2 regions of the Sphingomonas sp. SphC10 genome follow, and region 2 is predicted to be linked to the other one. Evidence: predicted binding sites of a transcription regulator. Region 2 holds the regulator's gene; the other holds the start of a gene.
The links. Region 2 encodes LexA, which represses DNA repair genes until DNA is damaged. Its sites were predicted from a motif close to GTTCCNCNCTTGTTCT; they were not measured.

Region 1: the regulator LexA is predicted to act here: its motif matches at 2,469-2,484, upstream of ACWKSV_RS04940 (ATP-dependent helicase).

What each region holds. Positions count from the first base shown of each region.
Region 1 covers NZ_CM168044.1:1,127,927-1,132,124, reverse strand. The annotation lists gene ACWKSV_RS04955 (MFS transporter) at 1-147, opposite strand, end outside; gene ACWKSV_RS04950 (inorganic phosphate transporter) at 194-1,834, opposite strand; gene ACWKSV_RS04945 (UrcA family protein) at 1,966-2,274, opposite strand; gene ACWKSV_RS04940 (ATP-dependent helicase) at 2,487-4,198, shown strand, end outside.
Region 2 covers NZ_CM168044.1:1,490,633-1,494,830, reverse strand. The annotation lists gene ACWKSV_RS06665 (ComEC/Rec2 family competence protein) at 1-1,268, shown strand, start outside; gene lexA (transcriptional repressor LexA) at 1,374-2,054, opposite strand; gene ACWKSV_RS06655 (molybdopterin molybdotransferase MoeA) at 2,110-3,252, opposite strand; gene moaC (cyclic pyranopterin monophosphate synthase MoaC) at 3,351-3,818, opposite strand; gene trpC (indole-3-glycerol phosphate synthase TrpC) at 3,815-4,198, opposite strand, start outside.

The DNA of each region.
Region 1 (4,198 bases), 360 kb from region 2:
CGTCGCGGAAGATGCCGGAAAGAACAGCGGCCCGAATACCAGCGCCGCTGCGGTCGCATAGATGTAGAAGTCGTAGAACTCGACTGCCGTGCCGGTCAGGCTGGCCAGCAGGATATGGCGGTGCGACGGAGGCGAGGCATGGGTCATGCCTCGCTCGTGCAGAAGCGGACGCCCGGCGTAAAGCCCTATCCGCTTACCCCTCCAACACGCGAGCCAGTTGCAGCAGCAGCCAATAGAGGGTGCCCGACAGCAGCATCGCGGCGGGCAGCGTCAGGACCCAGGCCAGCAGCATGTTACGGATCGTCCGGAACTGAAGACCTGCGCCATTGGCGACAGACGCCCCGGCGACGCCGGAGGTCAGGATATGGGTGGTCGACACCGGGCGGCCGATATATTCCGCACCGAAGATCGTCGCCGCCGTCATGAGTTCGGCTGCGGCCCCCATGCCATAGGTCAGGTGCGTCTTGCCGATGCGCTCGCCGACCGTCACGACGATCCGCCGCCAGCCAACCATGGTGCCCAGGCCCAGCGCCAGCGCGACCGTGACCTTCACCCAGAGCGGGATATAGCGGGTGCCGCGCTCCAGCGACCCGGCATAGCTATTGAGCGACTCGATCTCGGCGGCGGTGAAGCGCTGCTTGGCCGTCTCGCTCTTGGTCACCATGCGGGTGGTGTCGAGGACCAGATACATGTCGTTGCGCAGGTTGGGCACGGCGGCGGCGGGGATACGGCTGAGCGCGCCGTAATTGCCGATCCGCTCGCCGATGTCGCGCGACAGCGCGGACAGGCCCGCATAGACTTTGGGCGTATCGATCGCCTTTTTGCGGACGGCGTCAACCACGTCCGCGCGTGCCTGATCGACCGAGGGGGTGCCCTGTCCACCATGGGCGGCATAGGCGGTCGCCGCAACCTGCGCGCTGCGCACGAAGGCGGGCATGGCACTCTCGGGCAGCGTGCGGTTCAGCGCATAGGCAGTCGGCGCACAGCCGATCAGGATCAGCATAATCAACCCCATGCCCTTCTGCCCGTCATTGCCGCCATGCGCGAAGCTGACCGCCGTGCAGGTGAAGATCAGAAGCGCACGGATGCCGCGCGGCGGCGGCGTATCGCCCTCCGGCTCGCGATAGAGCCGCTTGTCGCGCAGGAAACGCTTCATGACGAGCAGCAGCATCAGGGCACCGGCAAAACCGATCAGCGGGCTGAACAGCAGTGCGGACAGGACCTTCCACACCTGCGCCATATCGACCCCGGAGGTGCCGGGAATGCTCGACAGCAGCTGGTTGGCGAGCCCGACGCCCAGGATCGAGCCGATCAGCGCATGGCTCGACGAATTGGGCAGCCCGACCGCCCAGGTCGCCAGGTTCCAAAGAACGGCTGCCAGCAGCAGCGCGAAGATCATCGCGAACCCGCCAGCCGAGCCGACATGCAGCATCAGGTCGATGGGCAACAGCGTGATGATCGAATAGGCGACGGCTCCGGTCGAGGTCAGAACGCCCAGGAAATTGAAGAAACCGGACCAGACGACCGCGAGCGGGGCGGGCATCGAATGGGTATAGATGACGGTGGCGACCGCATTGGCGGTATCGTGAAACCCGTTCACGAATTCGAAGCCCAGCGCGATCAGCAGCGCCAGCCCCAGAAAAGCGAACACGCCCATCGCCATCGGCTCACCGACGCGGGCGGTGTCGACCGCAATGCTATAGCCGGCATAGGCCAGGCCGCCGATCAACAGGGCGGTGAATACCCAACGGCCCATCGGATGGAGCCCGGCATCGAGACGCGGCCCGCGAACGTGCGATTCGGATTGGCCACCGGCGAGCGCATAGGATGTCATGACCAATCGCGTTGCGCCTTTCTGGTGACATTTTCATGACGGCTGCCCGGTGCCTTCCGGTCCACGCCGTCTCACATCGGAACGCGACCGGGCGGTGTATCGGACCGCCCGGTCGAGTGCCGTTCATGATCTCAGTTGTTGCTAGCCAGCGCGACCGGCGCGGCGGTCGACAATGCCGCGACCTTGATCGCGGCGTCCGCCATCATCTCTCGGCGGCAGCGCGTGACGTCGGCGTTGCGGCGCAGATCGGCCGTTACATGGCCGCACGCCATGGTCGCGGCACGGCGGATACGCGCGTCGAACTGGGCGCGATCAGCGGCACGGTGCAGATCGAGATCGGCGTGACGAACGGTGACCGTGACCGGCTCGCGCATTTCGGCCTGAGCCGTTGCGGACGCAAACAGAGAAGCCGCAATGGCGGCTGCCGTAAACTTCTTCATCTTGTGGTGCTCCTGCATCGGATCGTGCCCGTCACGGCGGCGTGAGTGATGGGTCACCCCGCCGCTCGTCGGCACGCGGTGCCTCTAGGCGGCGGACATGTCGCTTTCGCGTCGCACAAAAGACGCTATGATGACGCGTCCCGCGATGAAACAAGGCCGGGCCGAAGTTACGGGTGGTTGCCCCCGCCGCAAACGTTCCCTAACTGTTCGCGATGACCGTGCCTTCTACCGATCCCGCCGCTTCGCTGGCCGATTATCCCTATCTTCGGACGTTGAACCCCGCGCAGCGCGAGGCGGTGTTGACCACGGACGGGCCGGTGCTGGTGCTGGCGGGCGCGGGCACGGGCAAGACGGCGGCGCTGACCGCACGGCTGGCGCACCTTCTCTATACGCGCAAGGCCTGGCCGTCGGAGATTCTGTCGGTCACCTTCACCAACAAGGCCGCACGCGAGATGCGCGAGCGCGTCGGGCGGCTGGTCGGCGACGCGGTGGAGGGGATGCCATGGCTGGGCACTTTCCATGCGATTGGCGCCAAGATGCTGCGCCGCCATGCCGAACTGGTCGGGCTGCAATCCAACTTCACGATCCTCGACACCGACGATCAGCTGCGATTGCTCAAGCAGTTGATCGTGGCGGCGGACATCGACGAAAAGCGGTTTCCGGCGCGCGCTTTGGGCGGCCTGATCGACGAATGGAAGAACAAGGGGCTGGTCCCCGGCGATATCGATGCGGGCGAAGCCGAGCGCTACGCCAACGGCCAGGGAGCCGAGCTCTATCGCCAATATCAGGACCGGCTGCGCAGCGTGAATGCCTGCGACTTCGGCGATCTGCTGCTCCACATGCTGACCATCCTGAAGACTCATCGCGACGTGCTGGAGCAGTATCAGCAGCGTTTCCGCTATATCATGGTGGACGAGTATCAGGACACCAACAGCGTCCAGTATCTCTGGCTGCGACTGCTTGCCCAGGCGCGCAAGAACATCGCCTGCGTCGGCGATGACGATCAGTCCATCTATTCCTGGCGTGGCGCGCAGGTGGAGAATATCCTGCGCTTCGAGCGGGACTTTCCGGGTGCCAAGGTCATCCGGCTGGAACAGAATTACCGTTCGACGCCGCACATCCTGGGCGCCGCCTCGGGGGTGATTGCCAATAATGGCGGTCGGCTCGGCAAGACGCTTTGGACCGAGTTGGACGTCGGCGAGAAGGTTCAGGTGCTGGGCGTCTGGGACGGTCCCGAGGAAGCACGGCGGGTCGGCGAGGAGATCGAGTCGGCGCGGCGGTCGGGTACCTCCTACGACAATATCGCCATTCTCGTTCGCGCCTCGCACCAGACCCGCGAGTTCGAGGATCGCTTTATCGCGATCGGTCTGCCCTATCGGATCGTCGGCGGGTTCCGCTTTTACGAGCGCGCCGAAATCCGCGATGCGCTGGCGTATCTGCGCATCGTCAACCAGCCGTCGGACGATCTGGCGTTCGAGCGGATCGTCAACGTTCCCAAGCGCGGGTTGGGCGACAAGGCGCTGGCCAAGATCCACCGGCTGGCGCGGGCCGAAGGACTGCCGCTGACCATCGCCTCGGCGCGCATCCTTGACACCGACGAACTGACCCCGCAGGCGCGGCGGAGCCTGGGCAATCTGATCGGCGACATCGCCCGCTGGCGCGACATGGCCCGCGACCTCGCGCATCCGGAGCTGGCGCGCCAGTTGCTCGACGAGAGCGGATATACCGCCATGTACCAGAACGAAAAGTCGGCGGAGGCGGCCGGACGGCTGGAGAATCTGTCCGAACTCGTCCGCGCAATGGAGGATTACGAGTCGCTCGGCGCGTTCTTGGAGCATGTCTCGCTGGTCATGGACCGCGACGGCGACCAGCGCGAGCCCGAGGTGACGATCATGACGATCCATGCCGCCAAGGGGCTGGAGTT
Region 2 (4,198 bases):
TCGTCATGGTGCTGACCATCAGGCTGCTGGCGCTCTGGCCGTGGCTGGCGTTGCGGGTTCGACTGCCGTTGGTCGGAGCAGCGGCCGGAGCCTTTGCCGCCGTCGGATATACGTGGCTGACCGGAGCGGAGGTTCCGACGATACGCTCCTGTGTCGCGGCGATGCTGGTCCTCGCGGCGCTGGCCATGGGTCGGGAAGCGATGACCCTGCGCCTCGTTGCGGCAGGGGCGCTGATCGTGCTGATCTTCCGGCCCGAGGCATTGGTGGGGGCCAGTTTCCAGCTCTCCTTTGCAGCGATCACCGCCATTGTCGCGCTTCATGAACATCCGGCGGTTCGCCGCTGGCTGGGGCCGCATCCCGATTGGCGCTGGGCGGCTTTGCGGCATCTGGGCGCGTTGCTGCTGACCGGGCTGGTGGTCGAGGCGGCGCTGATGCCGATCGCCGTCTATCATTTCCACAAGGCGGGGCTTTACGGCGCACTGGCCAATATCGTCGCGATTCCCTGGACGACCTTCATCGCCATGCCGCTGGAGATGATCGCATTGTTGCTGGAGCCCATGGGGTTGGGCGGCCCATTCTGGTGGTTGCTCGGACAGGCCCTGGGCCTGTTGTTGAAGCTGGCGCATGCGGTGTCCGCCATGCCGGGATCGGTGGTCGCCTTGCCCGTGGCGTCGGGATGGGCGTTCGGGTTGGCCGTCGCGGGGGGATTGTGGATCGCGCTTTGGCGGACCCGGTGGCGATGGCTCGGGACGCCCGCGCTGATGGCCGGTATATGGGTCATGCTGGCAGCACCGGCACCGGACCTTATCGTCACCGGCAACGGTCGACATGCCGGGATCGCGACGGGGCATGGTATGGCGCTGCTCCGTCATCGGGCGGGGGATTATATGCGGACCACCCTGTCCGAACTCAGCGGCACCGATGCCGAGCCGCTGGCGCTGGCCGATCAACCGGCGGCGCATTGCGGGCGGGATATGTGCGTGACCGTTTTGGAGAAGGGCGGGCGGCGGTGGCGGATCGCGGCGACGCGCAGTGGTTATCCGGTGCCATGGACGTCGTTGGTGGCGCTTTGCGGTCGGGTGGACATCATGATCGCCGACCGTCGCCTGCCCGATGCGTGCCAGCCCCGCTGGTTGAAACTGGACAGCGCTGTTTTGAAGCGGACCGGCGGAGTTTCAATCCGGCTCGATCCACCCATGGTGCGGATGGTGCGCCAACCCGGTGATCGCCATCCATGGTCGATGACCGGACAGAGGGGAGGGCGATAGGCCCTCTATCAACCAAGGGCGATGCATTCGACAGCCCCAAACCAGACTGTGAGCAAAGCCATCCAAAGCCGGATCAGGGCTTTCTAAGATGGCTTTGCTCCGCCCTCACTCGTAGCGGCGCAGGATGCCCGACAGCTTGCCCTGTACCCGCACCTGTGCGGGCGCGTAGCGCTGCGGGTCATAGGCGCGGTTGGCGGGGTCGAGGCGGACCATCGAGCCTTCGCGCCGGAAATATTTCAGCGTCGCTTCGCTATCGTCGATCAGCGCGACCACGATCTGTCCGTCGCGCGCCACATCGGTGCGGCGGATCAGCGCATAGTCGCCATCGAGGATACCCGCTTCGACCATCGAATCGCCGGATACTTCCAGCGCATAATGTTCGCCCGAGCCGAGCAGGGCAGCGGGCACGGCCAGCATCGAACTGCCCTCGAACGCCTCGATCGGCAAACCGGCGGCGATCCGGCCATGGAGCGGGATTTCGACCACGTCATTGGCAGGCTCGACTGCCGGACGCGGGGCGGGCGCACGGACATTGGCGGATGCGGGTTCGGCCACCACGGTCTTTTCCGGCCGGTCGGGCATCCGCAACACTTCCAGCGCGCGGGCACGATTGGGCAGGCGACGGATGAAGTGGCGTTCCTCCAGTGCGGAGATCAGACGGTGGACGCCCGACTTGGACTTGAGGTCCAGCGCCTCCTTCATCTCTTCGAAAGACGGCGAGACGCCGGTTTCCTTCAAACGGTCGTTGATGAAGCAGACAAGCTCATGCTGCTTTGCGGTGAGCATCGCGATCCTCCGTCTAGAACAGACGTGGAACTTATATGGAACGTTTTGGCTTGCGTCAAGCGAGCATCAGGATTTCCGCCGAGTCGCCCATGGCGGCGGCCGGGGCATGCGGCGGACGGATGATCAGGCACGTCGAGCGCGCCAGGGTCAGCAGCATCGAGCTGTCCTGAATGGCCGCCGCATGGACCCGCCCGTCGATCATCGCGGCACGCAGATAGTCGATGCGCGGGCCGTTGGCGGGCAGATCCTCGCCCAACACGGCGGGGATGGGCTTGGGCAGAGGATCGGCGGCGCCCGCCAGATGCGCGATCAGCGGGCGGACGAACAGCGTCGCGGTGACGAAGGCCGAAACGGGATTGCCGGGCAGGCTGAGCACCACCGTCTCGCCTAGCCGTCCCGCCATCATCGGCTTGCCGGGGCGAAGCGCGATACGCCAGAAGTCGACGCTCCCGCCCGCCGCCTTGAGCGCGGGCTGGACGAGGTCATGGTCTCCGACCGAGGCACCGCCGGTTGTGACCAGCAGGTCGGCCTCGACCGAGGCAAAGGCGTCGCGGAGCTTATCGAGATCATCGGGCAGGATGCCCAGATCGATGATCTTTACCGGCAGATCGGCCAGCATCGCCGCCAGCATGACGCCGTTCGATTCGGGCAGGGCGGCGGGATCGGTGCTGCCGGGCGGGACCAGTTCGTCGCCGGTTGCGGCGATCGCGACACGAACGGCCGGACGGACGGGCAGGACGGCGTGACCGCCGGTCGCCGCCACCGCGATGCGCGCGGGGGTCAGCCTTTGCCCGGCAGCGATCAGCGTTGCACCTTCGGAAAAATCGAGCCCGCGCCGCCGGACATTGCGGCCCTGATGGGCGGGGCCTTCGCCTGCCAGCGTCAGGACCGCGCCGTCGCGCGCCGCTTCCTCCTGGATCAGGACGGTGTCGGCGCCTTCCGGAAGCACCGCGCCGGTAAAAATGCGCGTTGCCTGTCCGGGCTCGACCGAACCGCTAAACGGCCGTCCCGCCGCGCTTTGGCCGATGACGGTCCATGGCCCCGGCATATCCCAAAAGCGGATCGCATAGCCGTCCATCGCCGACAGGTCGTGCGCAGGCTGGGTCCGCCGCGCGGTCACGTCACGCGCGGCCCAGCGTCCGGCGGCTTGGCGCAACGGCAGTTCGATGATGGAGCGTTCGCTGGCCAGGGCGAGCAATCGGGCCTGGGCTTCGGGGACGGGGAGAAGAATGACGGTCGCTCCTTTTGGCCCAAGGACGCTTTTCCGCAGCGTCCGTTCCCCTGCGATCGGAGGCGTCAGGCGTGCCAGTCGCCGGACTTGCCGCCGGTCTTGGCGATCAGGCGAATATCACTAATCATCATGCGCTTATCGAGAGCCTTTGCCATGTCGTACACGGCCAACAGCGTCACCGACACGGCGGTTAGTGCCTCCATCTCGACACCGGTCTGGCCCGCCATGGCAGCGGTGGCGGTGGCGGTCACGCCTTCCTCGTCCAGAACCAGATCGATCTCCACCTTGCTCAGCGGCAGGGGGTGGCAGAGCGGAATGAGGTCGCTGGTCTTCTTGGCGGCCATGATCCCCGCCACCCGCGCGACCGCCAGCACATCGCCCTTCTGGACGCTGCCCGCGCGGATCGCGGCGGCGGCGTCTCGAGTCATGGTGATGCGGCCTTGCGCCACCGCCTGTCGTGCCGTGACCGCCTTGGCTCCGACATCGACCATGCGCGCCGAGCCTTCTTCGTCGAGATGGGTGAGGCCGGTCATCCGATCAGCGCGCGGGTCGCCGCCTCGACGTCATGCTGGCGCATCAGCGCTTCGCCAACCAGGAAGCAATGAATGCCGTGCACAGCCATCGCGTCCAGATCCTCCCGGCTGGTCAGCCCGCTTTCGGCCACGAAAGTGCTACCCGCAGGGGCATGTGCCACCAGCTCATAGGTCCGCTGAAAATCAACGGTGAAGTCCCTGAGATCACGGTTGTTCACCCCGATCAGCCGCGACTTCAACCGCGCGGCACGCTCCATCTCGGCGGCGTCGTGCACCTCGACCAGCGCGTCCATGCCGCACTCGATCGCGGCGGCCTCGATCTCCTGCATCTGGGTGTCGTCCAGGGCCGCGACGATGATCAGGATGGCGTCGGCCCCCAG